2 linked regions of the Antarctobacter heliothermus genome follow. The protein of the gene in region 1 binds, or shares a complex with, the protein of each later gene. Links are inferred from orthologs where the notes say so. Each region holds a gene or a part of one and is shown on either strand. Other genes may lie near its edges. The genes, in order: pnp and ANTHELSMS3_RS13820.

The links.
Region 2: the proteins of pnp (region 1) and ANTHELSMS3_RS13820 are in contact, whole or in part, in a cryo-EM structure (PDB 9QH0), measured with the Escherichia coli proteins. The link is inferred for Antarctobacter heliothermus from one-to-one orthologs.

What each region holds. Positions count from the first base shown.
Region 1 is NZ_CP022540.1:2,144,419-2,159,660, reverse strand. What follows is about bases 7,066-10,060. They hold pnp (polyribonucleotide nucleotidyltransferase), read right to left. Parts: upstream 9,637-10,060; coding sequence 7,495-9,636; downstream 7,066-7,494. Other genes in these bases: ANTHELSMS3_RS10195 (cation:proton antiporter), read left to right, coding at 9,913-10,060; ANTHELSMS3_RS10205 (hypothetical protein), read left to right, coding at 7,207-7,419. Outside these bases: ANTHELSMS3_RS10250 (extracellular solute-binding protein), read right to left, coding at 1-268; ANTHELSMS3_RS10245 (ABC transporter ATP-binding protein), read right to left, coding at 382-1,485; ANTHELSMS3_RS10240 (L,D-transpeptidase family protein), read right to left, coding at 1,692-2,201; ANTHELSMS3_RS10235 (LLM class flavin-dependent oxidoreductase), read right to left, coding at 2,209-3,210; ribA (GTP cyclohydrolase II), read right to left, coding at 3,274-4,356; ANTHELSMS3_RS10225 (response regulator transcription factor), read left to right, coding at 4,504-5,190; ANTHELSMS3_RS10220 (MarR family winged helix-turn-helix transcriptional regulator), read right to left, coding at 5,367-5,798; ANTHELSMS3_RS10215 (organic hydroperoxide resistance protein), read left to right, coding at 5,966-6,394; ANTHELSMS3_RS10210 (YigZ family protein), read right to left, coding at 6,413-6,766; more of ANTHELSMS3_RS10195, read left to right, coding at 10,061-11,169; rpsO (30S ribosomal protein S15), read right to left, coding at 12,376-12,645; ANTHELSMS3_RS10180 (hypothetical protein), read right to left, coding at 12,777-13,424; ANTHELSMS3_RS10175 (DUF5665 domain-containing protein), read right to left, coding at 13,524-13,808; ANTHELSMS3_RS10170 (DUF1643 domain-containing protein), read right to left, coding at 13,798-14,316; ANTHELSMS3_RS10165 (threonine ammonia-lyase), read left to right, coding at 14,411-15,242. UniProt on the Escherichia coli protein: Involved in mRNA degradation. Catalyzes the phosphorolysis of single-stranded polyribonucleotides processively in the 3'- to 5'-direction. Also involved, along with RNase II, in tRNA processing.
Region 2 is NZ_CP022540.1:2,886,315-2,902,432, forward strand. What follows is about bases 6,675-10,545. They hold ANTHELSMS3_RS13820 (Rne/Rng family ribonuclease), read left to right. Parts: upstream 6,675-7,066; coding sequence 7,067-10,345; downstream 10,346-10,545. Other genes in these bases: ANTHELSMS3_RS13825 (hypothetical protein), read left to right, coding at 10,356-10,545. Outside these bases: ANTHELSMS3_RS13790 (TrkH family potassium uptake protein), read left to right, coding at 1-556; RNA chaperone Hfq, read left to right, coding at 693-932; GTPase HflX, read left to right, coding at 950-2,212; ANTHELSMS3_RS13805 (aminoglycoside phosphotransferase family protein), read right to left, coding at 2,224-3,120; ANTHELSMS3_RS13810 (penicillin acylase family protein), read right to left, coding at 3,117-5,582; ANTHELSMS3_RS13815 (NAD(P)-dependent oxidoreductase), read left to right, coding at 5,685-6,557; more of ANTHELSMS3_RS13825, read left to right, coding at 10,546-11,336; ANTHELSMS3_RS13830 (sulfurtransferase TusA family protein), read right to left, coding at 11,764-11,985; ANTHELSMS3_RS13835 (cytochrome c biogenesis CcdA family protein), read left to right, coding at 12,095-12,847; ANTHELSMS3_RS13840 (hypothetical protein), read left to right, coding at 13,055-14,320; ANTHELSMS3_RS13845 (cytochrome P450), read left to right, coding at 14,317-15,666; ANTHELSMS3_RS13850 (fructose bisphosphate aldolase), read left to right, coding at 15,797-16,118. UniProt on the Escherichia coli protein: Endoribonuclease that plays a central role in RNA processing and decay. Required for the maturation of 5S and 16S rRNAs and the majority of tRNAs. Also involved in the degradation of most mRNAs.

The sequences.
Region 1 (15,242 bases):
CGACCAGATCCCATGTGATGTTGCCAGCTTCGTTCATGGCGCGCAGCTTGGCCACCGCCTCGGACGAGCTTTCGTCCCAAGTGATGGACACGCCGTCCTTCATCGCCATGTAGGGCTCGGCATAGGCTTTCTGCTGCGAAGCCTGGTAGGCACCGCCCCAGCTGACCAGCGTCATGTCCATTGCCATGTCGGCATGGCTTTCGGCAAACGCGCCGGACGCAGCAACGGTCAGAGCCGAGGTCGCCAGCAGAGTCTTGGTGAGTTTCATGTTATACTCCCTTTGGTTACCCGAATTGTTTGGAGGGACGGGTTACGGGCTTGTACACCGCCCCCAGGTCGCGTCCCGCCGGCCTTGCCGGCCACAGGACGCGGCGTTTCGGATCACCCGGCGTCCAGCGCCCGGCAATCCTCGGGCAGCCAGCCGATCTCGATCTGGCTGCCAGGTTCCAGCCGCACCTGATCCGGTGCGTTGCGGGTCTTGATGACAAAATCATCCTTGCCCGCCACGCGCAGCCGGGTGCGAAAGATATCGCCCATGTAGATGAATTCCAGCACTTCAGCCTTCAAGGTGTGCACGCCGTCCTTCAGGCGGTCCTTGTTGAACTCCACCCTTTCGGGACGGATGGACACGCGAGTCCGCTCGCCCACCTTGCTGACGTTCACCGGGGTTGCGTCCAGCACCTCGCCGTCATCCAGTTGGACGACGCAGGTGTTACCGCTGATTTCCTTCACCACGCCTTCCAGCGTGTTGTTCTCACCGATAAACTGCGCGACGAAGCTATTCTGCGGCTTTTCGTACAGCTCATCCGGCGGGGCCAACTGCTGGATGCGGCCGTCGTTGAAGACGGCAACGCGATCCGACATGGTCAGTGCCTCTGTCTGGTCGTGGGTCACATAAACCACGGTGATCCCCAGCTGGTGCGCCAGATTGGTGATCTCGAACTGCATGTGCTCGCGCAGCTGTTTGTCCAGCGCGCCCAGCGGTTCGTCCATCAGAACCAGTTCCGGTTCAAACACCAGCGCACGGGCCAGCGCGATCCGCTGCTGTTGACCGCCCGACAACTGCGCGGGACGGCGGCCGCCAAAGGCCCCCATCTGCACCATATCCAGCGCGTGCTTGACCTTTTTCTCACGCTCGGATTTGCCCAGTTTCCGGACTTCCAGCGGGAAGGAAAGATTTTCTGCCACCGTCATGTGCGGGAAAAGCGCGTAATTCTGGAACACCATCCCGATGCCACGCTTGTGCGGTGGAATGTTGTTGATCGAAACGCCATCCAGCATGATATCGCCATGTGTTGCGGTCTCAAAACCCGCAAGCATCATCAGGCAAGTTGTCTTGCCCGACCCGGACGGCCCAAGCATGGTCAGGAACTCACCCTTCGGCATGCTCAGATTGAGATCTTTCACGACCAGCGTTTCGCCGTCATAGCTTTTTTGCACGCGCTCAAAGGCAACGAATGCGTCGCCACTTGCTCCATCGGCCACGTCAGACTCCCTGTCTGTTATGTCGCGGATTTTCCCGCTGTCTTGAAGCCAGACTAAAGCGCGTGATGGGAGGGGTTGCAAGTAAATCGCTGGTTTCTGCGCATCTGATGCGCAAATCCGGTCGGTCCGGTCAGAAAATCAGCACCATACAGGCCCTTTGGACTCTGATTTCCAAAGTTTCGGGACGACCGACCGGGCGTTTCGTCCTACTTTCCCAACGCCTCGGGTACGATCAGCCGGGTGCCAAGGGTGATCCGGGTCGCGATCTGGTTCAGATGGTTCGACCGAAAGGCCACGCAACCCTCAGTCGGGAATCCCGGTCGTCGCCAACGATGCAGGAAAATGGCAGATCCCCTCCCCCGTTCGGCCCGGGGCCAGTTCCAATCCGTGAGGATCACCAGATCATATAGCCGGTCTCCGCGCCGCAGTCTCTCATGGCTCCACGCATAAGGCGCACGCACCAAAAGGTTGTAATCTTCGTGCGTCGCATCATCCGACCACAGATCCGATGGACCGATCGGAACAGCCCAATCGGTGGGTCGTGCGATCCGGTCTGGCCGGTAAAGCATGCCGACAATTCGGTGCACGCCCGCAGGCGTCGCCCCGTCGCCTTCGCGCTTGTCGACGGTGACATCGCCTTTTCCGATCACGCAGGGCCAGCACCGACCCGCAAACCGCAGGCCCATCCGGGTCAGAACCATGTCGTTGACCGTCAGCACCCGGTCAGGCCGCCTCTGCCCGAGAGACCCGGCCCATAACCTCTGCTGCAATCTCAAACGACCGCAGCCGCGCCGTATGGTCGTGGATTTGGCCAGTGAGGATCACCTCATCGGGTTGATGACGCGCAATCAGGGCGCGCATCTGGCCCTCGACCTGCCCAGGATCGCCCACCGCGCTGATCCGCAGTGCCTCATCCAACGCAGGCATCGCACTGGCGGGCACCACCGTCGCCAGATCATCGACAGGTGCGGGCAACTTGCCCGGTTGCCCCGTGCGCAGCCGGTAAAAAGCCTGCTGCATGGTGGTCCGCAATCGCCGCGCCTCGGCCTCGGTGTCTGCCGCAAAGACGTTGACCGCCATCATCGCATGCGGTTTGTCCAGTGACTCCGAGGGCTTGAAATACCGGCGGTAAACCTCCAACGCCTGTTCCAACATGGCGGGCGCAAAATGAGAGGCAAAGGCATACGGCAGGCCCAGCATCGCCGCCACCTGCGCCCCGTGCAGCGATGACCCAAGTATCCACAAAGGCACTTGCGTTCCTTCCCCCGGCAACGCCCGTACAGGGCGGACCTCTTGTGGCGAACCCAGCAAATCGCGCAGTTCCGCAACCTCATTGTGAAACTGCTCTGACCGTTCAGGATGGACCCCAAGCGCGCGCATGACCGCATGATCACCGCCGGGCGCGCGGCCTAGTCCAAGGTCAATCCTGTCAGGATATAGCGTAGCAAGCGTGCCAAACGCCTCCGCCACCGCTAGCGGAGCGTGATTGGGCAGCATGATGCCCCCTGCCCCGACTCGCATCCGAGAGGTCAGACCGGCCACATGACCAATCAGAACCGCCGTCGCCGCCGAGGCAATGCCCGGCATGTTGTGATGTTCGGCCATCCAATAGCGATGATAGCCCCAGTCCTCGGCGTGGCGAGCAAGGTCGCCGGTATTGCGCAGGGCGTCAGCGATAGCGAAGCCTTCGGGGACGGGCGACAGGTCGAGCAGGGAATAGTGCATGGGGAAGGCTCCTTTGACCGCAAAGCTATGCACGGATCGCAAGGGAACAAGCCCCCGCCGCCATCATAGCAGATGCCCGGATTTCGCGGCCTTTACCGCAAGGTAGCGGCTGTTGAACGGCGTCTCACCCACCTTCAGAGGCACGCGGTCTGCCACGGCGATGCCGCAGCTCTCCATCATTTGCATTTTGGCGGGGTTGTTCGTCATCAAACGGACAGAGGAAAACCCCAATTGTTCAAGAATCTGCGCACCCAAACGAAAGTCTCTTTCGTCGTCCTCAAACCCCAGCCGGTGATTGGCCTCGACCGTGTCGAACCCCTGATCCTGCAAGGCATAGGCGCGCATCTTGTTGGCCAGACCGATCCCGCGCCCTTCCTGTTGCAGGTACAGCAGCACGCCCGCCCCCTCCTGCCCCATCTGTGCCAGTGCCGCATTCAATTGCGGACCGCAGTCGCATTTCAGCGACCCCAGCAGGTCGCCGGTAAAACAGGCCGAATGCAGTCGCGCCAGCACCGGCCTGGCCCGGTCGGGGCGACCAATCTCTATGGCGTAATGCTCCTCGGATCCGTCCTTGGGTCGGTAGATGTGCAGCCGCGCATTCTCTGCCGCACGCAGCGGCACACGGGCAGACACGACGTGATCTAGCTCAGGCAACGCGTCGAGCAGCGGCGCGGCCTCTGCCGCATTGATCAACAACAGCCCCTCCGTCGTCACCTTATCCGCCGAAACCCCAACCACCAATGCAGCAGGCAACAGGCGCGCGCCTTTGCACAGTTGTAGCGCCAGTCGGTGCAGCACGGCCGATCCACCGCGCCGCGTCTGCAGTGGCCCCTTCATGGGGTTCGCCAGATCGTCCGCCGGGTCTGCCAGATCCTGAACCCAAGACAACTGTGCCTCTTCGGGAACCACCACGCGCGCGACGCCATCGTTATAGGCGCGCGCCTTGAGTGTCGCCGCCCTGCGCCCGGTCAGCGCCAGATCCAGCGGTCCCAGCGCGCGCAACTCATACAGCCGCGCCTCTGACAGTGTCTCGGCAGAGGCAACCAGCACCGTCTGACCGCCACCCGTCAGCCCGACAGGTACGCCCATCCGCAGATCCGCCCGCGCCCGGGCAAGTGTTTCATTCAGGTCAGGCCTCAGTCCCACCTGTGCCTCCTTCGGCTGGCCAACTTCCCGACATTCTGTAACATTTCGCCCTCACGCACACGAGGCCGTGAACCGCTTGCAGCAAAGGTTGCCGGAGGCGCACTCTGGTCACAAATGGCAGGAAACGCAACACGGAGACCCGAGCCCATGGCGCAACTGCGAAACATCCTGCTGGTCGATGACGAAGAAGACCTGCGCGAGGCACTGGCCGAGCAGTTGATCATGACCGAAGACTTTGAAGTTTTCGAGGCTGACAGCGGCGCCACCGCCATGTCGCGCGTCAAGGAACAGATCTACGATCTGATCATTCTGGACGTCGGCCTGCCTGACACCGACGGGCGAGAACTGTGCCGCCTGATGCGCAAGCAGGGGGTCAAATCGCCGATCCTGATGCTGACCGGCCACGACAGCGATTCCGACACCATTCTGGGTCTGGACGCGGGGGCCAACGATTATGTCACCAAACCCTTCAAGTTTCCCGTCCTTCTGGCCCGCATCCGCGCCCAACTGCGCCAGCACGAACAGTCCGAGGATGCGGTATTCACCGTCGGCCCGTACACCTTCAAACCGGCGATGAAGATGCTGGTTACCGAAGAAGATCGTAAAATTCGCCTGACGGAGAAGGAAACCAATATCCTCAAATTCCTCTACCGATCGACCGAAGGCGTGGTGCCGCGCGATACCCTGCTGCATGAAGTCTGGGGCTACAACGCCGGGGTAACAACGCACACGCTGGAAACCCACATCTACCGCTTGCGCCAGAAGATAGAGCCGGATCCCTCGAACGCCCGCCTGCTGGTCACCGAATCTGGCGGCTATCGATTGGTGAGCTGAAGGTAGGGTGTGCTTAGGTCGAATTGTGTCGATCAAAGTTCCCGGAGTAATGTAGGCTGTGTCCGGTTTTGACGTGGGTCAAAATCATAGGCTTTGGTCATCTTTAGATCGAACCCATCAGTTCCCGTTGCATGTGCGGGTTTTCACATGCACCTCCCTGTTGGACTTGGCCGGGCCTAGTGCCCGGCCTTTTTTTGTCCGCCGCTAATGTAAGCGTCGCCTGCCGCGCTGTCCTTATCGCTGGCCTCTCGCAGGGTATCGCGCAGGCCCAACACATCGTCACGCAATCTGATTGCCTGTTCCATCGACAACCCGGTCCGGTCCAGAAAGCAGCGTGACACTTCAACGCTATGCGCCTGCAGTGCCCGCCCTGTCTTTGTCAACGCGATCCTCACCTGCCGCTCATCCGCCGGGTCCCGGCGCCGGGTCAGCATGCCCTTCGCCTCCAGCCGTTTGACCAAGGGCGTCAGCGTGTTGGACGCCAGTTGCATTTGCGTCGCCAGAGCACCCAGCGTTTGATCATCCTCGGCCCACAGTGCCGCCAGCACCAGATACTGCGGATAGGTCAGCCCCAGCGGATCAAGCAGCGGCTTGTAGGCCTGTTGCATCGCATGTCCGGCTGAGTACAGCGCAAAACACAGCATGTCCGAGGGAGAAAGAGTATTTGTCATATGAAATGAATAAATCGCGCACGATATAATCGCAAGCGTTGACAACGCTTGGGCGGGACCACTTATATCGTGAAGGATACAATCTCACACGAAAGGAGCATTTCATGAGCGTGGATGCAAAATACTGGACCGAAGCCTGGGCCACCGGCGGTGGCCGCAACGGCACCGCCGGCCTTGCCTCGGGGATGCTGACCGTGACCATGACCAGCCCCACCGAACTGGGTGGTTCTGGCAAAGGCCATAACCCCGAAGAGCTGTTCGCCACCGGCTATGCCGCCTGCTACCTCGGCGCGATGCGCTTTGCCGCGCAAAACGAGAACCTAGGTGATGTCCCAGACGACGCTCGCGTTACCGCCAATGTGGGCATTGGCCCGCGCGATGACGGCGGCTTTGGCCTCAAGGTCAAACTGATTGTCGCGCTGCCCGGCGTTGACCGTGATGTGGCAGAAAAGATCGTCGAGCGCGGCCATTTCATTTGCCCCTATTCGAACGCAACACAAGGCAACATCTCGGTCGAAACCGAACTGCTGTGATGGCGTGGCGCGGGGGGCTCAGGCTCCTCGCGCCTCGATGAACTGGCGGACCGCCTCCTGCACATGGCGAAAGCGGTCGCCTCCCAGATGTTTGCCACCGTACCATCGCGTCACCACGACAATGGTGTCGCGCAGATCCTCGCGTTCCAACATTCGCAGGATCACCATGCCCGCGCCACTTTCACCGTCGTCGTTTTTCAACGGCCCGTCTGTCGTCAGGCAGGCCCATGTGTTGTGCGTGGCTTTGGCAAATTTTTTGCGCCGCTTCAGTTCTTTCAGGAAAAGCGCCGCCTCTTCGGGCGTGTGGCAAGGGCCGCCAGACACCGCATAGCGTGACCCCCGGTCGCTTATAATATTCTCCAGGACCTGCATGTCCCCGCCCTAGGACCCCGGGACGCCATATGCAAGACCTGCGCCCGTGCGGCGCTAGCAAGGCACACCGTTTGCCGGACAGGCCGTTGCCCCTCACAACGCTCACCGATCCGTCCGGACATGGGATGGTGCGGCCGCCGTGGACCCGGACCGCCCGCGCCGATCCGGCTGCTGCTTGAAATGGCGAAAGCGCGAAACCCTGCGGGGCCAAGACCCCTGCGCCTCCCCAAAAGGGAACCCGCGGCTTTGGTCTCCACCCGATCTTAACATCAGAAAATTTCATCTAAACCATAATTCTTATTCGTTTTCCTTGTTTTATAAAAACTTGTATTCCAATCCGCACAGGGAGGAGGCCGGGCCGGACTGCCTTGACGGGACAATCCCCCCCGACACGAGGCCCGGCCAACTGACCCTGAGCCGCCCACAGAAAAGGAGCGACCATGAAACTGATGATCTCGCACGGTCTGACCGCAACTGCCGCCGCCCTGAGCCTGTCCCTGCTGGGGGGCTGTTCCGCTGAACGCGCTTTCGACAACACGGTCGATGCCTCGCTTTTTGTCGGCAAGACCGCTGTAAAGGCCACCGCCGGAGCAACAAAGCTGGCGGTCAAGGGCACCCGCTCTGTGGTTCGCGGCGCGAACGACGACCTGTAATCCCCCGATCAGACGAAAAAAGCCCCGGACTTTCGGTCCGGGGCTTTCTATTTGTCAGGAAGACCTGGGGGCGGATCAGCCCTCGGCGTCTTCTTTCGCGTCGTTGGAGACTTCTTCGCCGGTTGTCTGATCGACCATCTTCATCGCCAGACGCACCTTGCCACGATCGTCAAAGCCCAGCAGCTTGACGTAGACCTCTTGGCCTTCCTTCAGCACGTCCGAAGGATGGTTCAGGCGCTTGTTCTCGATCTGGCTGACATGCACCAGACCGTCACGCTTGCCAAAGAAGTTCACAAAGGCGCCAAAGTCGACGATCTTGACGACCGTGCCTTTGTAGACCTTGCCCTCTTCCGGCTCTGCCACGATCGAATAGATCATGTCATAGGCCTTTTTGATGGACTCGCCGTCCGGCGAAGCGATCTTGATGATGCCTTCGTCGTTGATGTCGACCTTTGCGCCCGACACTTCGACGATCTCGCGGATCACCTTGCCGCCCGAACCGATCACTTCACGGATCTTGTCGGTCGGGATCTGCATGGTCTCGATCCGCGGCGCGTGAACGCTGAACTCACCCGCCGTTGTGATCGCCTTGGACATCTCTTCGAGAATGTGCAGACGGCCCGTCTTGGCCTGTGCCAGCGCGGCTTTCATGATCTCAGGCGTGATGCCCGCAACCTTGATGTCCATCTGCAACGAGGTGATGCCGTTTTCCGTCCCGGCCACCTTGAAGTCCATGTCGCCAAGGTGATCCTCATCACCCAGGATGTCGGACAGGATGCCATAAGAACCATCATCTTCCAGCACCAGACCCATGGCCACACCGGCCACCGGCGCCTTGAGCGGAACACCTGCGTCCATCATCGACAAGGAGCCACCGCAAACCGACGCCATCGAGCTGGAGCCGTTGGATTCGGTGATCTCGGACACGATGCGGATGGTATAGGGGAAATCCGTCGCCGCCGGCAGAACCGCCTGCAAGGCACGCCACGCCAGCTTGCCATGACCGATCTCACGACGGCCCGGGCCGCTCACACGGCCAACTTCGCCAACCGAATAGGGGGGGAAGTTGTAGTGCAGCAGGAAGTTGGATTTGAAGTTGCCGTGCAGGGCGTCGATGAACTGCTCATCGTCGCCGGTGCCCAGCGTAGTAACGGCCAGCGCCTGAGTTTCACCGCGGGTGAACAGCGCCGACCCGTGGGTCCGCGGCAACAGGCCGGTTTCCGACACGATCGGACGGATTTGGTCTAGCGCACGGCCGTCAATACGGCGACCGTTCTTGACCACGTCACCGCGCAGAACCATCGACTCCAGCTTTTTCATCGCCGGGCCAAGGTTGGCATCTGCAAGCTGCTCTTCGTTCAGACCAGCCTTGATCTCATCCTTCAGCGCGGACACGGCAGCAACGCGTTCCTGCTTGTCCGAAATCGCATAAGCGGCGCGCATCTTCTCTTCGCCAAGACCTTTGACGACTTCGAACAGCGCCGAGTAATCGGGGGCCTGAAAATCAAACGGCTCTTTCGCGGCTTCCTCAGCCAGTTCGATGATCGTGTCGATCACCGGCTGGATGCTTTCATGTGCGAACATGACCGCGCCCAGCATCTCATCCTCGGTCAGCTCATAGGCCTCGGATTCGACCATCATGACCGCGTCCTTGGTGCCCGCGACAACCAGATCGAGCCGCTGCTCGGGGTTGTTGCGCAGCTGGTGCATGTCGTCGACTGTCGGGTTCAGGACGTATTCACCGTCCTCGAAACCAACGCGCGCGCCCGCGATCGGGCCACGGAACGGAGCGCCGGAAATGGTTAGCGCGGCAGAGGCGGCGATCATGGCGACGATGTCGGGGTCGTTGACAAGGTCGTGGCTCAGCACGGTGCACATGACCAGGACTTCGTTCTTGAAGCCGGGCACAAACAGCGGGCGGATCGGACGGTCGATCAGGCGCGCTGTCAGCGTTTCTTTCTCGGTGGGCCGTGCCTCACGCTTGAAGAAACCGCCGGGCACCTTGCCGGCCGCATAGTATTTTTCCTGATAGTGGACGGTCAGGGGAAAGAAATCCTGGCCTTCCTTCTGCTGCTTTGCAAACGTCACGTTGGCCATGACGGATGTTTCGCCCAGGGTGGCAATGACGGTGCCGTCTGCCTGGCGGGCAACCTTGCCCGTTTCCAGCGTGAGCGTTTCTTCGCCCCACTGCAGCGTCTTTTTCACTTCTTTGAACATCAAAAATCCTCTTGGAGGCACTCCCAAGCCCCTTGGCCCGGGTCCTCCGATTGACTAGCGGCCCCATTGCCGCCGACCCTTTCATCATCCCATGCGCCGGGTCAGTGCGTCACGTCTCAGATGCGAGGCCCATACAGCAGACAACAACCTTTGTGAAGCCGTCCAATAGCCCCACCTCGCCGGCTGCTGGAGAATAATTGCTTGGTGTCAAAAGCTTTCGCCACATTGCCTGCGCCGTGATACAGGCCGAACAGTTATTTCAAGTGAAGCGCCCCCATGACCCTGCTGCAGATCACCTCTCTCCTCATCGTGCTTGCCGGGGTTTTCGGCACCATCAACTACTTCTTCTTCCGGCTGCCTTCGGCGATCGGCATCCTTGTGGTGGCACTGCTGGCCTCGATGGCGGCGCTGGGTCTGGATGTGGCGATGCCCACCTTGGGGATAGCCGACACACTGCGCGGCGTGGTGACGGGCATCGACTTTTCTGACGCACTGCTGGAGGGGATGCTGGGGCTGTTGCTGTTTGCTGGGGCACTACATGTCAAGCTGTCGGATTTGCGTGCGGTCTGGCCCACCGTCCTGCTGATGGCGACCATCGGCGTGGCGCTGTCGACGGCCGTCATCGGCATGGGCTTTCACTGGCTAACCGGCGCACCGATCCTGATTGCGCTGGTCTTTGGTGCTCTGATCTCACCCACCGACCCTGTGGCCGTCATGGGTGTTCTGAAACAGGCCAATCTGCGCAAGTCACTCGAAACGCAGGTCGCGGGCGAAAGCCTGTTCAATGATGGCGTTGGCTATGTTGTGTTTCTTGTTCTTGTCGGCCTTGCCTTTCCGGCACTGTCGCATGGCGACGCCCACGGCAGCCCGGCGATGGACGCGGCCAAGCTGTTCGCGCAAGAGGCACTAGGCGGTGCTGTCTTGGGCATCGTTTTGGGCTGGCTGACCTTTCGCGTCATGCGCCATATCGACGACTACGCACTTGAGGTGCTGCTGACCCTCGCGCTGGCCTTTGGCGGCTACGAATTGGCGATTTTCCTACATTTCTCCGCGCCCATCGCGGCGGTTTCCGCGGGCCTGCTGATTGGCGACATCGGCGCCAAGCACGGCATGTCCGAGGAAACCCGCGAATATGTGGAAAAGTTCTGGGTGCTGGTGGATGAGATCCTGAACGCCGTCCTGTTTATGCTCATCGGCGTCGAGATTTTCGCCGTCGAGCTTGAGGCAAACATGCTGATCACCGGCGTGCTGTGCATCGCACTGGCGCTGTTCGGGCGGCTGACTGCCGTGGTGGTGCCAATCCTGATGCTAAAGCCTTTTCGCTCCTTTGCGCCCGGCGTCATGCCGATCATGACCTGGGGAGGACTGAAGGGCGGTATCTCTGTCGCGCTGGCGCTTTCACTGCCGGATGGAGAGTGGAAACCGTTGATCCTGACCGTGACCTATGTGATCGTCGTCTTCTCGATCATCGTGCAGGGATTGACCGTGGGCAAACTCGCCAGCCGGGTCGGGCGGGAACCTGACCTTGTCTGACGAAGGCGGTCCAGCTAGGATCCACCGCGAAAGGCTCTGTCCCAGCCACGCCGACCGGCGTAGCGCGGCGACCCCAAAGCCCCGGACTGGTCATCGCCTCCGTTGGCACGGTCTGTGGAAACTGGATTTCATTGCGCAATGCCTTGTCAAACCGTCATGCAAAGATCTGCGGGACCGTTCCTATGCGCGCGCCGGTCAACCCTAGGGTCAGGACACATAGCCAATAGATGACGAGCGCTGCAAGGGCGATGGCTGAGAGGAAGACCTTCGGGCACCTGTCATAGCGGGTTGCCACGCGCCGCCAATCTTTCAACCTGCCGAACATGATCTCGATCCGGTTGCGCCGCTTGTACCGACGCTTGTCGTATTTGACGGTTTTCTTTCGCTGTTTCCGGCCAGGGATGCAGGCGTGTATCCCTTTGTCTTGCAACGCTTCTCGGAACCAATCTGCATCGTATCCACGATCTCCGAGCAGCCAATCGACTTTCGGCAGACTGCTCAACAACGCCCGTGCGCCGATGTAGTCGCTGGCCTGTCCTGCGGTCACGAACAGGTTCAGCGGGCGTCCGTGACTGTCGCAGATAGCGTGCAGTTTCGTATTCATGCCGCCTTTGGTTCGGCCAATCAGGCGTCCACGCCCCCCTTTTCGACGCCCATGCTGGTCGCTGTCCGGTGGGCCTTCAGATACGTCGCGTCCACTGCCCGGCAGTGGTTTGCCTGCAAACCATGAGAGGGGATCATCACGGTTTTCTGTTCGCCGTGTTTGGCGGCCAAACCGGCCATCATCCGCGCCAAGATGCCCTTGTCGCTCCACCGTTTCCAACGGTTGTACAGCGTCTTGTGCGGCCCATAGGCAGCAGGGGCATCGCGCCACCGCAAGCCATTGCGATTGATGAAGGTAATCCCGATCAACACACGCCTGTCATCGACGCGCGGCTTGCCGTGGGACTTTGGGAAGAAGGGCTCCAGGCGCGCCATCTGCGCATCCGTCAGCCAGAAGAGATCAGACATGTTAACCGCTCGGTTTTCGCGCGGTGAATCATGCCCCTTCGCTGAAATCAATGGGTCCTGAGCCTAGGAAAACGGCTGTCCTTGGCCATGACCAATGTCCGACCTCGTAACTCTCCCAACGCAAAGGCCAGAAACGCGAAACGCCCGCCTCCTGTCGGAGACGGGCGCGTATCGCTCATTCGAGGACGCTCGCGTTTAGCGGCGGATGCCCAAGCTGGAGATCAGCGACTTGTAGCGCGCTTCGTCCTTGGCCTTGAGATAATCCAGAAGCTTGCGGCGCTGTGCCACCATCATCAGAAGGCCACGACGCGAGTGGTTGTCCTTCTTGTGGCTCTTGAAATGTTCGGTCAGCGTGGTGATACGCGATGTCAGGATGGCCACCTGCACTTCGGGCGAGCCGGTGTCACCTTCCTTGGTGGCGTATTCCTTCATCAGGCGGGTCTTTTCTTCCGCAGTAATCGACATCGGGGTCTCCTTTTCGGATCAAAGGGTTATGGCACAAGCCGGGATGTCGTCCAGCAAAGCCCGTGGAGAGGTCCGCAGTAGCGGATGCGCGCAGGTACGTGATTCCGCGCCACTTGGCAAGGCGGCAATCCTCAACCCGCCAACCCGAGTGCCGCAGCGTCGCTTTCACCGACCAGAAAGATGGACGACAGCGGCGGAGCCTCATCGGTGGGCAAGTTCGCCAGCACCCTACCGCCCAGCCTGATCTCGGTCGTGTCGGGATCATCCTTGCTGAGCCGCATTTCCAACTGTGGTTCTGGCCCTGGCGTGCTGTCATCAAAGACAATCAGCAGCTGGTCTTCCGCTGCGTCATAGTCAAGCTGCTCAATCGGCTCTGACCGGGCATCGGCCACTATGTCACCGGGCATTGCGCCGCCGGGCAACGCTTGCTCCTGCGCAGCATCGCCAACCTCGATCCGGAATCCATGCAGCGTGAGCACCTCAACCGCGCCCTGCGCCTCTTCGACCGGCTCGGCAGATGGCTCCCCTGCCTCCGAAGGGGCCGCATCAAAAATATTGATCAAACCCATGCGATCGAACAGCGACCGCCCATCCGCCAACGCATCGTCGTCATGCCGGTGCCATACCCCATCCTGTTCGGGATCGACGTCGAGAGAGGCCGCAACGGCATCAAGTTCGTCGCCGTCCTCGTGAGGCGTGTCGTCGGTGTCATCGCCCATGCTGACAATGGCAACAGATCCCAGCGCCATGAGTCCCATGAGCCCGGCCAATAGATACATCGGTACTGCCCCGTTTCGTGCCCACAGGTGGCGACGCACGAAATGCCCGGGCCACCTAGAGAACAGCCCCGAGTGTCGCACCCCACGGTTAAACAGTGCTTACTCGGTGACCTCGATCTTGATTTCCTGGATCAGGGCAGTGGCCAGATCGCCGAGGATGGGAATAAATTCGATATGGCTGAGCACCAGAACCGCCACCGACACCAACGCCGTGGCCCCGACCGCCGTGCCAAGGCCCAGCATCAGGCCGCGCAGGAACTGAAAGAACATCAAGCGCGGCACATTATTGTGGATTCGCACAAAGCGATGGCTGTTCAACAGCGCCACCTCATCGGCAAGCCGGGCAAGCTCTAGGCGCAAGTCGTCGTCAGATTCAGGCGGCATAGCGCATCTCCTTTGGCCAGGGTTCCGGTAGAACCGCATAGGACACATATAGCGGGTGGCGCGGATGTCCGGCCTTTGTCAAACCCAGATGGCGCACATCGCCCGAAAGCAAGGCCGCCGCTTTTGCCCCGGCGCCCTGCAACGCGCCATGTACGCCCCAGGCCGCCAGCGTCAAATCCGCAGCGCCCGACCAGTCCGCCAAAAGCGCGGCATTCTCTGGCCCCTCAGGATCATTGGCACGGCGCAGATCCTCTGGCCGGGTGGCGCGATAGGCAAACAGGTTGGCAATCCGCATCGCCCCATAGCCCAACGCCCGCGTCCGCCGCTGGCATCGCTCGATGGTCGGATCGTTTTGCAGCTCGCTGGCGGTCGAGGGGTTCAGCATCACAAACAACACCTCTCCGGCATCGGCATCCCAAACCCGGCGCAACCCATAACGATAAGTTTCACAAGGCGAATACCACGCGGTGCTGCGCTGCCCGTCCTGATGTGCATGCCGTTCTATCATGCGGCCAAGCTGCCCCGCCCGCGCGGGACGTTCAAGGGCGATTGACATTCCGCGTCCCCTGCGGCCCCCTGCCCGCAGCCAGACGGAGCATTTCATGAACATCCAGATGATCGAGGCCGCCGCCACCCGCGCCAGCGGCATCACCCGCCGCACGCCGCTGCTGTCCGCGCAGGCGCTTGACGCCATCGCGGGGCGGCGCGTTCTGGTAAAACCCGAATGTCTGCAACACACCGGCAGCTTCAAGTTTCGCGGCGCATGGTCGGCGCTGACCGCCCTGCCCGAAGACCAGCGCGCCAAAGGCGTGATCGCCTTTTCCTCGGGCAACCATGCGCAAGGCGTGGCGTTGGCCGCACAAAAACTGGGTGTGCCAGCCGTTATCCTGATGCCGTCGGACGCCCCCGCCGCCAAGATAGATGGCACGCGGTCCTACGGGGCAGAGGTGGTCCTGTATGACCGGGGCCGCGAAAGCCGTGAAAAGATCGGGGCCGAGATTGCCGCCGCCCGCGATCTGACGCTGGTCAGGCCCTATGACGATCCGCAGGTCATCGCCGGTCAGGGCACCTGCGGGCTGGAGATCGCAGAACAAGCCACAGAGACAGGCGTGACAGAGGCGGACGTGCTGATCTGCTGCGGCGGCGGCGGGCTGACCGCCGGGATCGCGCTGGCGCTGGAGGCGCGCGCTCCCGGCCTGCGCCCCCGCCCCGCTGAACCGGCCGGATTTGACGATACCGCCCGCTCACTGCTCTCTGGCCAGCGGGAAACCAACGCCAAGGAGGCCGGTGGCCTGTGCGACGCCATCCTGACGCCCAGCCCCGGAGAGATCACCTTTCCGATCAACGCCCGCCTCTGCGGTCCGGGCATCGTTGTCACCGACGATGAGGTGTTGCAGGCCATGGCGCTGGCCGCCCGCCACCTAAAGGTCATTG
Region 2 (16,118 bases), 740 kb from region 1 along the record:
CGGGTTGTTCACCGCTGCGTCCTTTCTGACCACCACCGGTTTTGTCAGCGGCGACTGGGACACGGCGCAGGACTGGTCCGGCCTGCCGACGCCGGGGATCATCCTGATGGGTTTGGCGCTGGTAGGCGGCGGCGTGGCGACCACGGCGGGTGGGGTCAAGCTGATGCGCGTCTATGCACTGTACCTGAACGGCAAGCGTGAGATCGAAAGGCTGGTCCACCCCCATTCGGTCGGGCGCGCCGGGCCGATGGGGCGACGGATTCGTCGTGAGGGGGCCTTTATCGCTTGGGTCTTTTTCATGTTCTTTGCGGTCACACTGGCCGGCTTGACCATGGTTCTGGGGATCTACGGCGTCGATTTCGAACGCGCCATTGTGCTGACCATCGCCACATTGTCCAACACCGGCCCGCTGATTGGCGCGGCTCCGGCGCGGGTCATCGACCTTGCCGCCATGCGCTGGGACGCGCATCTGATCCTGTGCGGGGCCATGGTGTTGGGGCGGTTGGAATTGCTGGCAATCATCGTCATGATCAGCCCGGACCTGTGGCGTGAATAGTTGCGCGCAAACACGACTCAGGCAAGCGCCTGCCGATTTCCCGGATTTTCGGCTGGAAACTCCCGCAAGGGCAATCCATACTTGTCACAACGAGGGTGGCCCGGCGCGCGGGCCCGGCAAGAATAAAGGCAATTCAATGGCTTCTGACAGACAGAACCTGCAGGACGCATTTCTTAATCACGTTCGCAAGACCAAGGTACCCGTGACAGTCTTCCTGATCAACGGGGTCAAACTGCAGGGGGTCATCACCTGGTTTGATAATTTTTGCGTCCTGTTGCGCCGCGACGGGCAATCGCAGCTTGTGTACAAGCACGCAATTTCGACCATCATGCCCAGCCAGCCGATCAACCTGTATGACGGCGAAGGGGACGCGTGAAGGAACACGCTGCGCCCGTGACCCGCGCTTGGGTCCTGCATCCCGATATCAAAAACGACAAGGACCGGCGGAACGCCCGGATGGCCCTGGATGAGGCTGTGTCGCTGGCACATGCCTTGCCGGGGCTCGAGGTTGTGGGCGACACGATCGTGCCGTTGCCGCGCCCCCATGCGGGCGCGCTGTTCGGCACCGGCAAGATCGAAGAACTGCGCGCCCTGTTTGAGGCGCAAGAGATCGAATTGGTGCTGGTCGACGGCCCGGTGACCCCGGTGCAACAGCGCAATCTGGAAAAGACGTGGAAGGTCAAACTACTCGACCGGACCGGGCTTATTCTGGAAATCTTCTCGGACCGCGCCGCCACCCGCGAAGGGGTGTTGCAGGTCGAGATGGCGCACCTGTCCTATCAGCGCACCCGCCTTGTACGGGCCTGGACTCACCTTGAACGGCAGCGTGGCGGATTGGGGTTCGTCGGCGGCCCCGGTGAAACGCAGATTGAGGCAGACAGACGCGCCATCGACGAACAACTGGTGCGCTTGCGCCGCCAGTTGGACAAGGTGGTGCGCACACGCGAATTGCATCGCAAGGCGCGCGCCAAGGTGCCCTATCCGATTGTCGCGCTGGTGGGGTACACCAACGCCGGAAAATCCACGCTGTTCAACCGGTTGACCGGGGCCGATGTCATGGCCAAGGACATGCTGTTCGCCACGCTGGACCCGACCATGCGGGCGGTGCGATTGTCCACCGGGGCGGATGTGATCCTGTCCGATACCGTGGGTTTCATCTCTGATCTGCCGACCGAACTGGTCGCCGCGTTCCGCGCCACACTGGAAGAGGTGCTGGCCGCAGATGTGGTTGTGCATGTACGCGACATTTCGCACCCAGAGTCCGACGAACAGGCCAAAGACGTTCGCACCATCCTCGAAAGCCTCGGGGTGGCAGAGGACACCACGCAGATTGAGCTATGGAACAAACTTGACCGGCTAGAGCCTGAGGAAATCGAGGCGGTGCGCCAGCGGGCCGCGCGTGATCCTGCCGTGCATGCGGTCTCGGCCCTGACGGGCGAGGGGCTGGATGACTTCCTTGAGGCCGTGACAGAGGCGTTGGATGGGGAGCGGCTGCGCGACGATCTGGTGCTGGGCTTTGACGAAGGGCGCAAACGGGCGTGGCTCTTCGAAAAGGGTCTGGTCGAGAGTGAGCGTCAGGAAGAAGACGGTTACGTCATCTCGGTCCACTGGTCTGCGCGCGATCGAGCACGGTTTGAGGCGATGGACAAGGACTGAGGCCGCCCGCCTCAGATCACCGGGGCATCCCTGTTCAACAGGTCTTCGGCCACCTCTAACCGGCGCAATTGCCGTGCGGATGGCACCTGCGGCGTGTTTGCCCAGACCCAGAGACAGAAACACCGTTGCAGAAACAGGCGGACCGCCGGGTCCGTCTGATCTGTGCCATAGGCGTGCCGCAGGTCGGTGACCGCTTGTTGTCCGTCTGACGCGCCCAAGGTCATCAGGTCCAGCGCCAGCGTAAAGACATCGCGCAATGGCTCATCCTCGCGCGTATTCTCAAAATCCAGACCCCAGACCGTGCCGTCCACGTCCAGCATCAGGTTGGAGAGGGTCATGTCGCGGTGTGTGACTGCGCGGGCAGAGGGGCGGCCCGTCACACCTGCCGCAATGGCCTGCACGTCCCGCGCGGTCTTGGCAAAGCCATCGGGATCGGGAATGGCGCGCTGCCCGTCCAGCGCCGCCGCGATCAACCGCGACAGCCAGTTGACTTGGCCCGTGGCGTCAAACGGGCAGGGATGCTGCGTCAGCCCGTGATAGGCTCGCAACCAGCGCCCGGCACTGGTCGCAACCTCTGCACCGCCCGCCCGACACACCGTGGCAAGGTCCGTGCCGTCGATTTTTGGCATGGCCATTGCCCGGCAGGAGGCGTCGAAAAATAAGACCTCCGGCGCGCGACTGGCCCCGGTCTTTAGTGCCTGTGCCACCTGTGTTTGACGGCGGGCCTGACGCGCTGCCCGGTCCGAATCCGCCCAGACCTTGATCAGGATTGGCCCCTTCGGCCCGTCCGATTCAAACAGATGCGCCTCACCGCCGCCGGGTCGCGCGGCGCGCGGCTCTGATCCGCCGCCATGGCGCGCCTGTGCCTCCATTGCCAAGGCCCGCGCGGCCTCGGCCGTCAGGCTCATGGTTTGACGAGGCGCGTGATCCCGACAGAGGCGGCGCGCGCAAGCCCGATGTCCAGCGACATCGGCAGGTATTCCCCGCGCCGCCACAGCTGACCCAGATCGTCATAGTGGCGAGACAGCGGGTGCCCCGATTGCCCGGTGGCCGAGATAAAGACCGAACTGTCCGGATCGGCGAAATCATAGACTCCGCGATAGCCCGCCCCATGCACATTGGCAAAAGGCTCGGGCTCGGTCCCCGAGGTGCGACCGCGCATCAACGTATGATCGCCGCCCGAGGTCTCCTGCCGGACGTTCACGAAATAACGCAGGATCGGGACTTCGCCCAGCACCGGATGCCGGTGTGTGGCGGCATGGGCATCGCCCCAGCGCAGCGATTCCAGCGAACTGCCGAACTCTTCGTCGATCCAGATCAGCGCATCGTCCAGCGCCAGCCGCGCGATGTCGCTACAGGTTTCCACCACGGCAGAGCGGATCACGTCGCACCACACGCTGGCCCCGTCCACGTCGCGAAAGACGCGCTCGATGAACAGTGGCTCGACGTGGTTGAAGTCCGCGGCCAGCGGGCCAAGGTCGTCGCGGATCAACCGGTCCTGAAGCGCGCGCAGCCACGCGGCATAGATCAGCGGCTCTGGCAGATGTTCGTTCATCTCGCCGTTCCAATCGGCCAACAGCGCCAGCGCGCGCTGGCGCTGACGGGCGGGGGTGCCCTGCGGCGCCGCCTCGCCGGTGAACCACAGATCCCGCCCGATCAGCGGCAGCAGCGTGCGCGCGGCAGGGGACACGGTGTCCAACTGCGCCTCAATAAAGCTGTCGCGGGTGTGCACCTTGCGACCCTGCATCACACTGGTCCAGCGCTGCACCCGCTGGCTGTCGCCCCATTCGAAACTGACATGGTTGGGGAAGGGGCGGTCGATCATCTTGTTGTTGGTGTTGCCAACGATCCCGCCCTCGGGCGCAAGGAATTCGGGGTTGGACGAATAGGGCAGATAGCCGTCCCAGCGATTGGTCGCGATCCAGCCGCGTGACGGCAACCGGCCCAGGCTTTCATGCGCGGGATCGCGACGCGGCATCGCGCCCACCAGCTTCATCGCGACGGTATCGTCGTCGATCATCGTCAGGTTCTGCGAGGGGGCCACATACAGCCGCGAGATCTGCATCCCTTCTTCAACGGACCCCGCCATCATTAACCCCACGGCGGCAGAGGCCGAGGTGTCCTCATGCGATAGTGCCGTCCACGACAGCGTCACCAGATGGCCGGGCGGCGTGATCTTGTCCAGGTTGAACTGCGACGAGGGTAGAACCGGGCCATTGTCCGTCCACAGCAGGGTCAGCGTCACCGGCGGCTCATCCTTGATGCGGATGATCGACTGGCGCGTCTCAAAAGGTTTGAACCCGTCGGGCGTGCGGTATTCCTGTCGGTTGTCGGGATTGATCTCTTCGAAAAACAGATCCTGATCGTCCAGATAAGACGAGGTGATCCCCCAGGCCAACTGCCGCGAACGGCCCACCATCAGCGCCGGAATGCCGGGGATCGATGCGCCGATCACGCCGCCGGACTGCAACTCCATCCGCGCCAGATACCAGATCGACGGCGCAGTGAAACCCAGATGGGGGTCATTGGCCAGCAGCGTCCCGCGTGAGGCAGAGCGCTCTGGCGCAGCGGCCCAGACGTTGGACGCCCCCGCCAGCCCGCGACGCGGCACCGGCCACAGGAAATCCCCGCCAACCGTCCCCGCCTGCGCCTGTTGCGTGCCCGCACCGGGCAACAATCGGGCAATCTGGGGCAGCGCCGCCACGCCAGAGCCGGGCATTTCGGGCAGAATATCCGACAGCCGCGCCTCATCGCCCAGCAACAGCGAGGTGCGTGCCCGCAGCACCTCATCGCCGATATGGCCCGACAGCTGCAGCGCCATCAACTTGATGATGGCCAGCGAATCCGCCGGTTGCCACGGCGCGATCTCTGCCTCGAACAGGAAAAACTCGGGCGCACCGCGCCCCAGACTTTCCATATTGATCTCACTGATGCGGGCATTGATCCCGGCGGCATAGGCCTCTAGCGCGTCCAGCGTGCGGTCGTCCTGATGCACGACAGAGGCTTTGGCCGCGCTGTAAATGTCCAGCCGCCGCAACAGGGTGTCGGTGCGCAGCGTCCGGCGGCCAAAGATTTCCGACAGGCGGCCCTGTGCCGTGCGCCGCATCACCATCAACTGCCACAGCCGGTCCTGCGCATGGGCATAGCCAAGCCCAAAAAACGCATCGCGGTCCGACAGCGCCATGATATGCGGCACCGCCGAATTGTCGCGCACGATTTCGATATCTGCGGTGATGCCAGAGACGGACAGGGTCTTGTCGTAGTCAGGCAGCGACCGCGACGCGAGGTAGTAGGACAGCAAAACGCCAATGACGATCAGCGCCACAGCCAGGCTGGCCAGTCGCAGCAACCATCGAAACATCAGCGCCATTTCCCTCTCCGTCCACTTGGGGTAGGTCAGAATGCACCGGGATTAACTTGCCAGCCCGGGCTTGCCAAGGGCAGGCGGGCTGGTCCGACGAGGGAGAGTATAATGGCAAAAGTCGCATTTCTGGGTCTGGGCGTGATGGGCTATCCCATGGCGGGCCATCTGGCCAAGGCCGGGCATGAGGTGACTGTCTACAACCGCACCGCCGCCAAGGCCGAAAAATGGGTCGCCGAACATGGCGGTTCGCACGCGGCAACCCCGCGTGAGGCGGCGCAGGGCGCGGATTTCATCATGGCCTGCGTGGGCAATGACGACGATTTGCGCGGTGTCTGCACCGGCGCGGACGGGGCCTTTGCCGGGATGGCAAAGGGCGCGACCTTTGTCGATCACACCACCGTGTCCGCACAGGTCACCGCAGAACTCTACGCAGAGGCGGCCAAGGCGGACCTGTCCTTTGTCGATGCGCCGGTGTCCGGCGGGCAGGCGGGGGCGGAAAACGGCCAGTTGGTGATCATGTGCGGCGGGGATGCGCCGGTCTATGACGCGGCAGAGCCGGTGATGATGTCCTATGCCAAGATGTGCCGTCGTCTGGGCGAGTCGGGCGCAGGCCAACTGACCAAGATGGTCAACCAGATCTGTATTGCCGGTCTGGTGCAAGCCTTGTCAGAGGGTCTGCACTTTGCCGAAAAGGCAGGTCTGGATGGTGCGGCGGTGGTCGATGTGATCGGCGGCGGTGCGGCCGGGTCGTGGCAGATGGTCAACCGCTATCAGACCATGATCGCGGATAAGTTCGAACACGGCTTTGCCGTCGACTGGATGCGCAAGGATCTGAACATCTGCCTGCGCACGGCGGATGAGGTGGGGGCCTCACTGCCCGTCACCGCCCTTGTGGATCAGTTCTACAAGGACGTGCAAAAACTGGGTGGTGGGCGCTGGGACACCTCGTCGCTGATCAAACGCCTGAATGCCATGGGGTGAGCCTCTGCTCACCCCGTCCCGCCGCGCCACCCTTTTCCGGGCGGCGCGGCACTTGCCGTTGCGACGCCACGTCAAACGCCGCCATGCGCCTAATTTACGCTCCTATCCGTTTGCCTACACGTCTCTCCCGACATGACCTATTGTCTTTGCCCCTTTGCACGCCTTATGTTAGCGGTCAGGCCGCGTGTGTATTACCCCGCGCCGACCAGTTTCGCTGACCGTGGACCCTGACAAACCGGACCCGGACAGACCGATCGGGCCGCAAGGCCAAAGACCCCGCCCGGACCGCAACATGCGACGGGCTTAATGAATGGGCGCCGCTTCGGTTCACTTGCCGAAGACAGGCGTCGGAGAAGAACCGCGATGAAGCGCGCGAATGACATCAGGCACGAGGCAGGGACCAATGGCTCCCGCCGTGCCGTCGCGCACCATCTCGCCCAGACAAGACACGCCGCAACCTCCGGGGCCCCACCTGGGCCGCGGAGGCGTGCGCCGTGCAAACGGATAACATGGCTAAGAAAATGCTCATCGACGCCACCCACGCGGAAGAGACCCGCGTTGTGGTGGTGGACGGAAACAAAGTTGAGGAATTTGACTTTGAATCTGAAAACAAGCGGCAACTCGCTGGAAATATCTATCTAGCCAAGATCACGCGGGTCGAACCCTCGTTGCAGGCGGCATTCGTCGACTACGGCGGCAACCGCCACGGTTTTCTGGCGTTCTCGGAAATCCACCCTGACTATTACCAGATCCCCATCGCCGACCGTCAGGCGCTGATGGCCGAGGAAGAAGAGGCCGCCAAGGCCGCCGCCGAGGAAGAGGAAAAGCCCAAGAAGTCCCGTTCGCGCTCTCGCAAGCGGACGACCAAGCCCAGCGATACTGCAGATAAGCCGCTGGTTGCAGAGACTGCGCCAGAGCAGGCTCCAGAACAGACAGCAGAGCCAAAGCCGCGTGAAATCAGCGGCATGGAAACCATCGACCTCGACGAAGACCTGGAAACCGGCGCGCCGGGTGAGGGCCTGTCGCCGATGGAAACCGTGCACGAAACTCCGGTTCAGGAACCGCAGGACGCCGACGAGGCGACCCCCGCCGAGACACCCGTGGCTCCGCAGGCCTCTGCTCAGGACGCCGCGCCCGAAGCTGTGGCCGAAGCAGCCCCTGTCACTCCTGACACGCCTGCTGCCGCGCCTGAGGCGGATCTGACCCCGATGCCGGCGGCAGAGGACGCGATCCCGGTCGAGACCGTCGAAACCCCGGCACCCGCAACACCAGACGATGCGGACGCGCCCGAAACGACGGACACCGCCACACCGCCGCGCCCCATCGCCGAAGGCACCCGGGATGAGGCCGCCGTGGTCTCGCAAGACCCCGAGACCACCGACACAGCCGCACCGGCGCAGGCTGAGGCCGCGCCCGCAGCAGCGGATGCGACCGAGGTGGCCGACACCGCCCGCGATGACAGCGACGAAGACGACGACGACGATGACGATTCGCAAGACGACGCCGCCTCTCGCGATGCCTCGATCGAATCCGTTGCCGACGACGACACCCACGAAGACATTCGCCCGGTGCGCAAGCCGCGCGCGCGCCGTTACAAAATTCAGGAAGTCATCAAGGTCCGCCAGATCATGCTGGTGCAGGTCGTCAAGGAAGAGCGCGGCAACAAAGGCGCGGCCCTGACCACCTACCTGTCGCTGGCCGGTCGTTACTGCGTCCTGATGCCCAACACCGCACGCGGTGGCGGCATCAGCCGCAAGATCACCAACGCCGCCGACCGCTCCAAGCTCAAGGAAATCGCGACCAGCATCGACGTCCCCAAGGGTGCCGGGCTGATCATCCGCACGGCGGGGGCCAAGCGCACCAAGACAGAGATCAAGCGCGACTACGAATACCTCCAGCGCCTGTGGGAACAGATCCGCGAGCTTACGCTGAAATCCATCGCGCCCGCCAAGATCTACGAAGAGGGCGACCTGATCAAACGCTCGATCCGCGACCTCTACAGCCGCGAAATCGATGAGGTTCTGGTCGAGGGCGAACGCGGCTATCGCGTCGCCAAGGACTTCATGAAGATGATCATGCCGTCCCACGCCAAGAACGTGCAGCACTACCACGACCAGATGCCGCTCTTCGCGCGCTTTCAGGTCGAATCCTACCTTGGCGCCATGTTCAATCCGACGGTGCAGCTGAAATCCGGCGGTTACATCGTGATCGGTGTGACAGAGGCGCTGGTGGCCATCGACGTCAACTCTGGCCGCGCCACCAAAGAGGGCTCGATCGAGGAAACCGCCACCAAGACCAACCTTGAGGCCGCCGAAGAGGTGGCCCGCCAGTTGCGTCTGCGCGACCTTGCCGGCCTGATCGTCATCGACTTCATCGACATGGATGAGCGTAAGAACAACGCCGCCGTCGAAAAACGGATCAAGGACAAGCTGAAGTCCGACCGCGCGCGCATTCAGGTGGGCCGCATCTCGGGCTTTGGCCTGATGGAAATGTCGCGTCAGCGTCTGCGCCCCGGCATGATCGAGGCGACGACTCAGCCGTGTCAGGCGTGCCACGGCACCGGCCTGATCCGTTCTGACGACAACCTTGCACTGCAAGTGTTGCGCCAGATCGAGGAAGAAGGCGTGCGCCGCCGCTCGCGTGAGGTGCTGGTAAAATGCCCGGTCGGCATCGCCAACTACCTGATGAACCAGAAACGCGAACACATCCTCCAGATTGAAACGCGCTATGGCATGTCCGTCCGGATTGAGGGCGATCCGCATCTGGTGTCGCCCGACTTTACCCTTGAAAAATTCAAGACCGCGACCCGCGTCGTGCCAGAGGCAACAGCGCCTGTGGTCTCTGTCGACACCTCGCTGATGGATCAGGTGGACGAGGACGCCGAGGACGAGATCGAAGACGCAGAGATCATCGAAACCACGGCCCCCGAGTCCGCGCCTGCCGCCGCGCCGCAGTCGGACGAGACCGGCGAAGACGACAAGCCCAAAAAGCGCCGTCGTCGGCGTCGGCGCAAGTCGAAGTCCAAGGACAACGGCGAGAATGGGGATAACGGCGACACCGATACGTCGGATGACGACACGCGCCAGCCGGAAAAGGCAGAGGCAGCCGCCGCCGGGGACAGCGCCGAGGTTGCGGATGCGCCCTCGGAGACCGCCGAGGACGCGCCCAAGCCCAAGCGGACCCGCACGCGGTCGCGCCGCTCGCGCAGCAAACCTGCGGAGACGGTGACCGAAAACGCCGACGCGACCCCAACGGCAGAGCCGGTTGTGGCAGAGGTTGTGGCAGAGGCGGCCCCGATTGCGGATGCACCGGTCGCTGACGCGCAGCCCGCCGACGCGCCCGCATCAGAGGTGGCGGCAGAGTCGCCGGCACAGGCGACACCGGCCCCGGTTGAGGCCACAGCAGCTGACGCAGACGCCAAGCCCAAACGTGCCCGCACACGGCGCAAGGCCGCGGATGTAATTGCCGCAGCGGTCGGCACACCGACAGCGGAAACGCCGGCCGAACTGATCGCAGATGCTGCCGAAGCGCCCGCCGCAGACGTGGCCCCAAAGCCTGCGGCGGACACGGCTCCGGCCCCCGAAGCAGAGGCTGAACCGGCCCCCGCCGAGGTCGTCAGCGCCGAACCGGCTCCGAAAGTTGCACCAGATGCCGCCCCGGAAGCCGCCCCAGAACCCACACCGGAGCCCACACCGGAGCCCGCCGCCGAACAGGTCGCCGAATCTCCGACCCCGGCAGAGGCAGACGACAAGCCCAAGCGGCGCGGTTGGTGGTCACTGGGCAGCTGATCCGGACCTTATGAACAAAGAAAAGCCCCGCGGCGACGCGGGGCTTTTTCGTTTCAAGGTGCGGCTTGCCGATAACGATACAACGCCCCGGGCGGCCCCGGGCGGCCAAGGGCGCGCAGAGATCACAAATGCGACTGCGTTGACCCACATCGATGGCGGGCAAGCGCAGGGCGCGGGGGGTGTACTGTCATGGAAAGCTCCTGACAGCGGACATGCCCCGTGCGGCGAACGGCGGGACCGAGCCCATAAACCCAAACATCCAGCTTGCACGAATGGCAGCTATCGGATCATATTCGCCTTGGATGTTCTAGCGGCGATCCAAAGACCAGATATTGGAGAAACCATGGTCATTTTCATAATCCTTTCCTTTCTCTCTTTAATGATTGTCTTGGGCGCATCATTCGCCGGTGCTTATTGTTTGGAGGCGATGTTTGGTGGGGACTTAACAGCTTGGGTGCAGTCTCTTGGAGCAATCCTTGCGATCGTCTCCGGTTTCGCTGCCGCGATTTGGCAGGTACGAGCACAACGCGTTGAAACGCAGGCGGAACGAAGCGCCGTTGCTCGGGCCGCTCACATATTGGCATATGAAGCACTTGAGACTGCGAGCGACCGGCTGGAGGCAGCGCTGATCCCGCGTAAATCTGGTAAAGTCATGAGCCTTCAGGGAGACCGCACGACAGAAATGGTCCTCGCGATGCGTGAATTCGACACGATGAAGCTACCCGCGGACTTGCTACCTTTATTTGTCCGTCTCAGGAGTCATGTCTTTGCAATAAACGAGAGAATTTCGGAAGTTTATTCCTCAGAAGAAAGGAATGAAGAACGCAAGACAGAGAGAGAAAATCGCTTGAAAAGCGCTGTGAGAGTTCGCACTGATGCCACGTTACTGTTCGAAACGTTGCAATCGATGATTTTGAAGTTTGGCGCCCAGAAGATGAATGTTGAGACTGGCGCTGAAACCGCGAGAGTAACCGCCAGCCTGCACCAATAGAAAATTAGAACCGGCCCACAACAGCCATTCGCGCAGCCGCAGCGAAAGGGCGCTTTGTCCGCGTATCCGCCCCTCTGTTGACGCGTCACGATGGTCTGCTCTGAACAGCCCGCCCGTTTCGCATCATGTCCGCTTCGAATTGGAAGTGGGCGTGGCCAGTTACCCCGCAGATGGCTGCAAAGCCCCATCCGGTCAACAGACCGGGCGCGCCGCTTCTGATGACCTCTTCGGGAACGTCGTGTCACGCGAACTTTGGCGTTCCCAAGATCTCGCCCCGTGGCCGTCCGCCAACATCAATGGGCCGGACGCATACGGGACGTTCGCGTCTCTGCCAGCGGCGCATTTCCTAACAACGTGTAAATCTGTTTCTGCAAGTCCTTGAAGACGCGACGTCACCTTTCTGTCCACGCGTGGACAGCCATACGGCTCACCCCTTGCGGATCGTCCAGATGATCGCTTTGCCCGCCTCCTCATGCCCCTCCAGATCATGCCCCGCCTCGGCACAGAAATGCGGCACATCCACCACGGCGGCAGGGTCGTCCGTGTGCAGGATCAACACCTCGCCAGAGGCCAGCCCCTGCAGCCTTTTGCGGGCCTTCAGGACAGGAAGCGGGCACAGCAGCCCGAGCGCGTCAAGTTCATGGGTCATGGTCCGGATGTAGACCCTTGCCCCGCCAAAGAAAAGCGCGACCACAGCGCACGCGGATGTGACACAGCTGCGAGGTGACGCCGCCCGTGCTTTCGCCTAAGACCCGAATATGTTTGGAATCGAAATCATAGACGCATCGCTCTTGCCCGCCATGTTCGTGGCGCTGTTGGCCGGGGTCATCTCCTTTCTCAGCCCCTGTGTGCTGCCGGTGGTGCCGCCCTATCTGGCCTACATGAGCGGCGTCTCCGTGACCGATCTTGGCACCCGCGACGGTGGCCGGAACAAGGCGATGCTGCCCGCCGTCTTCTTTGTGCTGGGGCTATCCACTGTCTTTCTTTTGATGGGCTTTGCCGCCTCCGCCGTCGGGATCGCCTTTCTTCAGTATCAGGACTGGCTGAACACCGCCGCCGGGATCGTCGTGATGATCTTTGGCGCGCATTTTGTCGGCGTCTACCGCATCGGTTTTCTTGACCGTGAGGCGCGGCTGGATGCGGGGGATCAGGGCGGGTCGGCCTTTGGCGCGTATATTCTGGGGCTCGCCTTTGCCTTTGGCTGGACGCCCTGCATCGGCCCGCAACTGGGCGCGATCCTCAGCCTTGCCGCGTCCGAGGCGTCGGTGGCGCGTGGAACATTGTTGCTGGCGGTCTATGCCGTGGGGCTAGGGGTGCCGTTCCTGCTGGTCGCGGCCTTCTTGCCGCGCCTGACCGGGGTCATGGGCTGGATGAAACGGCACATGGAACAGATCGAGCGCGCCATGGGCCTGCTATTGTGGACCATTGGCCTGCTGATGCTGACGGGCGGATTTTCGTCGCTGTCCTTCTGGCTGTTAGAGACCTTTCCGGCGTTAGCCGCTCTGGGTTGATCTGCGGTCAGCGCAGCCCGTGCAGCGCCGCCAAGGGGGCAATGCGCGTGACCAGCCAGGCGGGATAATACGCCGCGGTCGGGCCGACAAGACAGGCCCAGCCTGTCGCCAGCACGACAGTTCCTGCAGGAACTGCGCACGCCCGGACGCCGCCTTACTCTTGCCGAAAATCCGGCGTACCCTGATCGCAACAAAGAGGTGCGAAAGATGGGCGCTGGACAGACTGAAATACCGCAGGACGTGTCACGGCGCAGGGTGTTCTACATCCCCGGCTATGATCCGATTCATCCCCGCCGCTACCGCGAACTTTACCGCAAGGAGGGCGCGGCGCAGGCGCAGGTGTCCGGCTATCAGATCGACCTCAGCCCCAAGCAGACGGGTGGTCTGTATGGCTGGCACGTCGTCAGCGCGATGGACGGGCAGGCGGTCACGGCGGATATTGAGGTTCTGGTCTGGTCCGACATCGTGCGCAACAGCATGTCCACCTCGATCCTCGCGACCTATGCGCAACTGGTCCGCACCGCCTGGGAGTACATTGCCACCGGCGCGCTGAGACGGTTGATGCTGCTGCGCAAAGGGCCAGTAATTGCGGCGCTCTATCCGATTGGGATGCTGCTGTTGCAACTGACCCTTGCGCTGGTGCTGGGTTGGGCCGGGTTTGTCGTTATCAACCGGCTTGCGGCGGCTTTTTCGGAATGGCTTGGGGTGGGTCTTGAGTCGGCGGCGACGGTTGCGGGCCTCGTGGTCTGGGCGGTCACCACCTGGGCTCTGCTGCGCTGGTTCAAGAAGAAGGACGGCAAGATTTTTGCCTACTACCTGATGCACGATTATGCCTATTCCGCCCGCTATCACGGTGCCAATCCGCCAGAGTTAGAGGCGCGGATGGCGGATTTTGGTGAGATCATTGCCAAGGCGTTGACCGATGATGTGGATGAGGTGCTGGTGGTGGGACATTCGTCCGGCGCTCATCTGGCGGTGTCGATCCTTGCCGACTTGATCCGCGCGGGTCGCGTTCCGGCGAACGGGCCGAAACTGGCCTTTCTTAGTCTGGGGCAGGTGGTGCCCATGGTGTCCTTCTTGCGCGGCGCGCATCGTTTGCGCGCCGATCTGCGATATTTGAGTGCGCAAGACGCGCTGACATGGGTCGACGTGACTGCGCCGGGCGATGGCTGTGCCTTTGCGTTATGCGATCCGGTGGCTGTCTCTGGCGTGGCACCCGCCGACAAACGCTGGCCATTGGTGTTTTCGGCGCAGTTCACCCGGTCCCTGTCCCCCGAACGCTGGAAGGCGCTGCGGTGGAAGTTCTTTCGCCTGCATTTCCAGTATCTTTGCGCGTTTGATCGGCCGCTGGACTATGACTATTTTCGCATCACCGCCGGGCCGCTGTCGTTGGCCACCCGCTATGCGGACCGCCCACCATCAAACAGCCGGATTGACGTGCCGGTGTCAAAATACACGAGCATTGCGGCATGATCCCTCCGAAACCGGCGGCGCGGCCTGATCGGGTTTCGCTGTGGCGCTATGTCAAACTGTTCCGGCAGGACATTCTGTCGGCTCAACCCGCGCGGCTGTACCGCGCCAAGATGGCAGAATTCCGCACGCCGTTTTTTCGGTCCTTCCTGCTCAACCAGCCCGATCTGGTGAAGACTGTCCTGAAGGAGCGCCCGATGGATTTCCCCAAATCGGGCCGCATCAGCGAAGGGTTGCGCCCGCTGCTGGGCAATTCGGTGTTCCTATCCAATGGCGCCGCATGGCAGCGGCAGCGGCGGATCATCGACCCTGCCTTTGAGGGCGGACGCCTGCGCGAAACCTATCCTGCGATGTGGGCGGCGGCGCAATCGGCGCTGGACCGGCTGGCGACCAAGGCAGGACAGGACGTCGAGGTTGAAGAGATCGCCAGCCACGCGGCGGCGGACGTGATCTTTCGCACGCTGTTTTCCATCCCGATCGAGGATGAGACGGCACAAGAGGTGTTTCACGAATTTCGCGCCTATCAGCGCACGCAGCCGATTCTGAACCTGGCCGCCTTTCTGCCGGTCCCGCGCTGGATGCCCCGTTTCTTTCGCCGGGACACCAAGGCGGCGGCACGGCGCATCCGGACCCTGATCACCCGGCTGACAGAGGCGCGTCTGGCCGCAATAGAAGCAGGCGCCGCGCCTGACGATCTGGCCACCAAGATCATGACCACACGCGACCCTGAAACGGGGCAAAGGTTTACTGCCGAGGAAATGGTCGATCAGGTCGCGATCTTTTTCCTTGCGGGTCATGAAACCAGTGCCTCGGCGCTTGGCTGGGCCTTGTACCTGATGGCAACGCATCCGGAATGGCAGGACAAAGTGGCGACTGAGGCGCAGGCGCTCCGAAGCTGCGCGTTTTCCGACATCTCCAAACTGCGGATCAGCCGCGATGTGTTCCGCGAGACGTTGCGGCTATACCCGCCGGTGCCGATGATGGTGCGTGAGGCGACATGCCCGGAACGGTTCCGCGATCGTGACATCCCCAAGGGATCACAGATGGTGCTCAGCCCGTGGCATCTGCACCGGCATGAGGGGCTGTGGGACAACCCGGACGGGTTTGACCCCGGACGCTGGCAGACCGAAAACGGCAAGACCTGCGGGCGCGAGGCCTATATGCCGTTCTCTGCCGGGCCGCGGGTCTGCACGGGGGCGGGATTCGCCATGGTCGAAGGGGTGCTGCTGTTGTCGCTGCTGCTGCGCGACCTGCGCGTCACGCCGGTGGCGGGTAAGGTGCCGATGCCGGAGGCGCATCTGACAGTGCGCGCGCGCGACGGGATCTGGTTGAGGATCGACCGGCGGTAATCCGTTTTTTCGCCGAGCACTCTCCTCCACGTCACAGTTAGCGTTATCAGGTCAGACGCCCACTATACCGGTCCGGTCCCCTGCGGTATCGACAGTGCAAAAGCCTTTCATCTCATCATACGAGGGTCTCATGGGACAGGACGTAGCCACATTTTCCAAACAAGCCGACCAGATGCGCACGGGCGGTGGTTTTATCGCAGCACTGGACCAATCCGGCGGCTCTACACCCAAGGCGCTGCGGCTCTACGGTGTAGCCGAGGACAGCTACGATGGCGAAGACGCCATGTACGCCGAAATCCACGAGATGCGCTCTCGCATCATCACCGCGCCGGATTTCACCAACGCCAAGGTGCTGGGCGCAATCCTGTTTGAACGCACTATGCGCGCCGAGGTTGACGGTAAACCCACCGCACAGGCGCTATGGGACGATAGGGGCATCGTGCCCTTTCTCA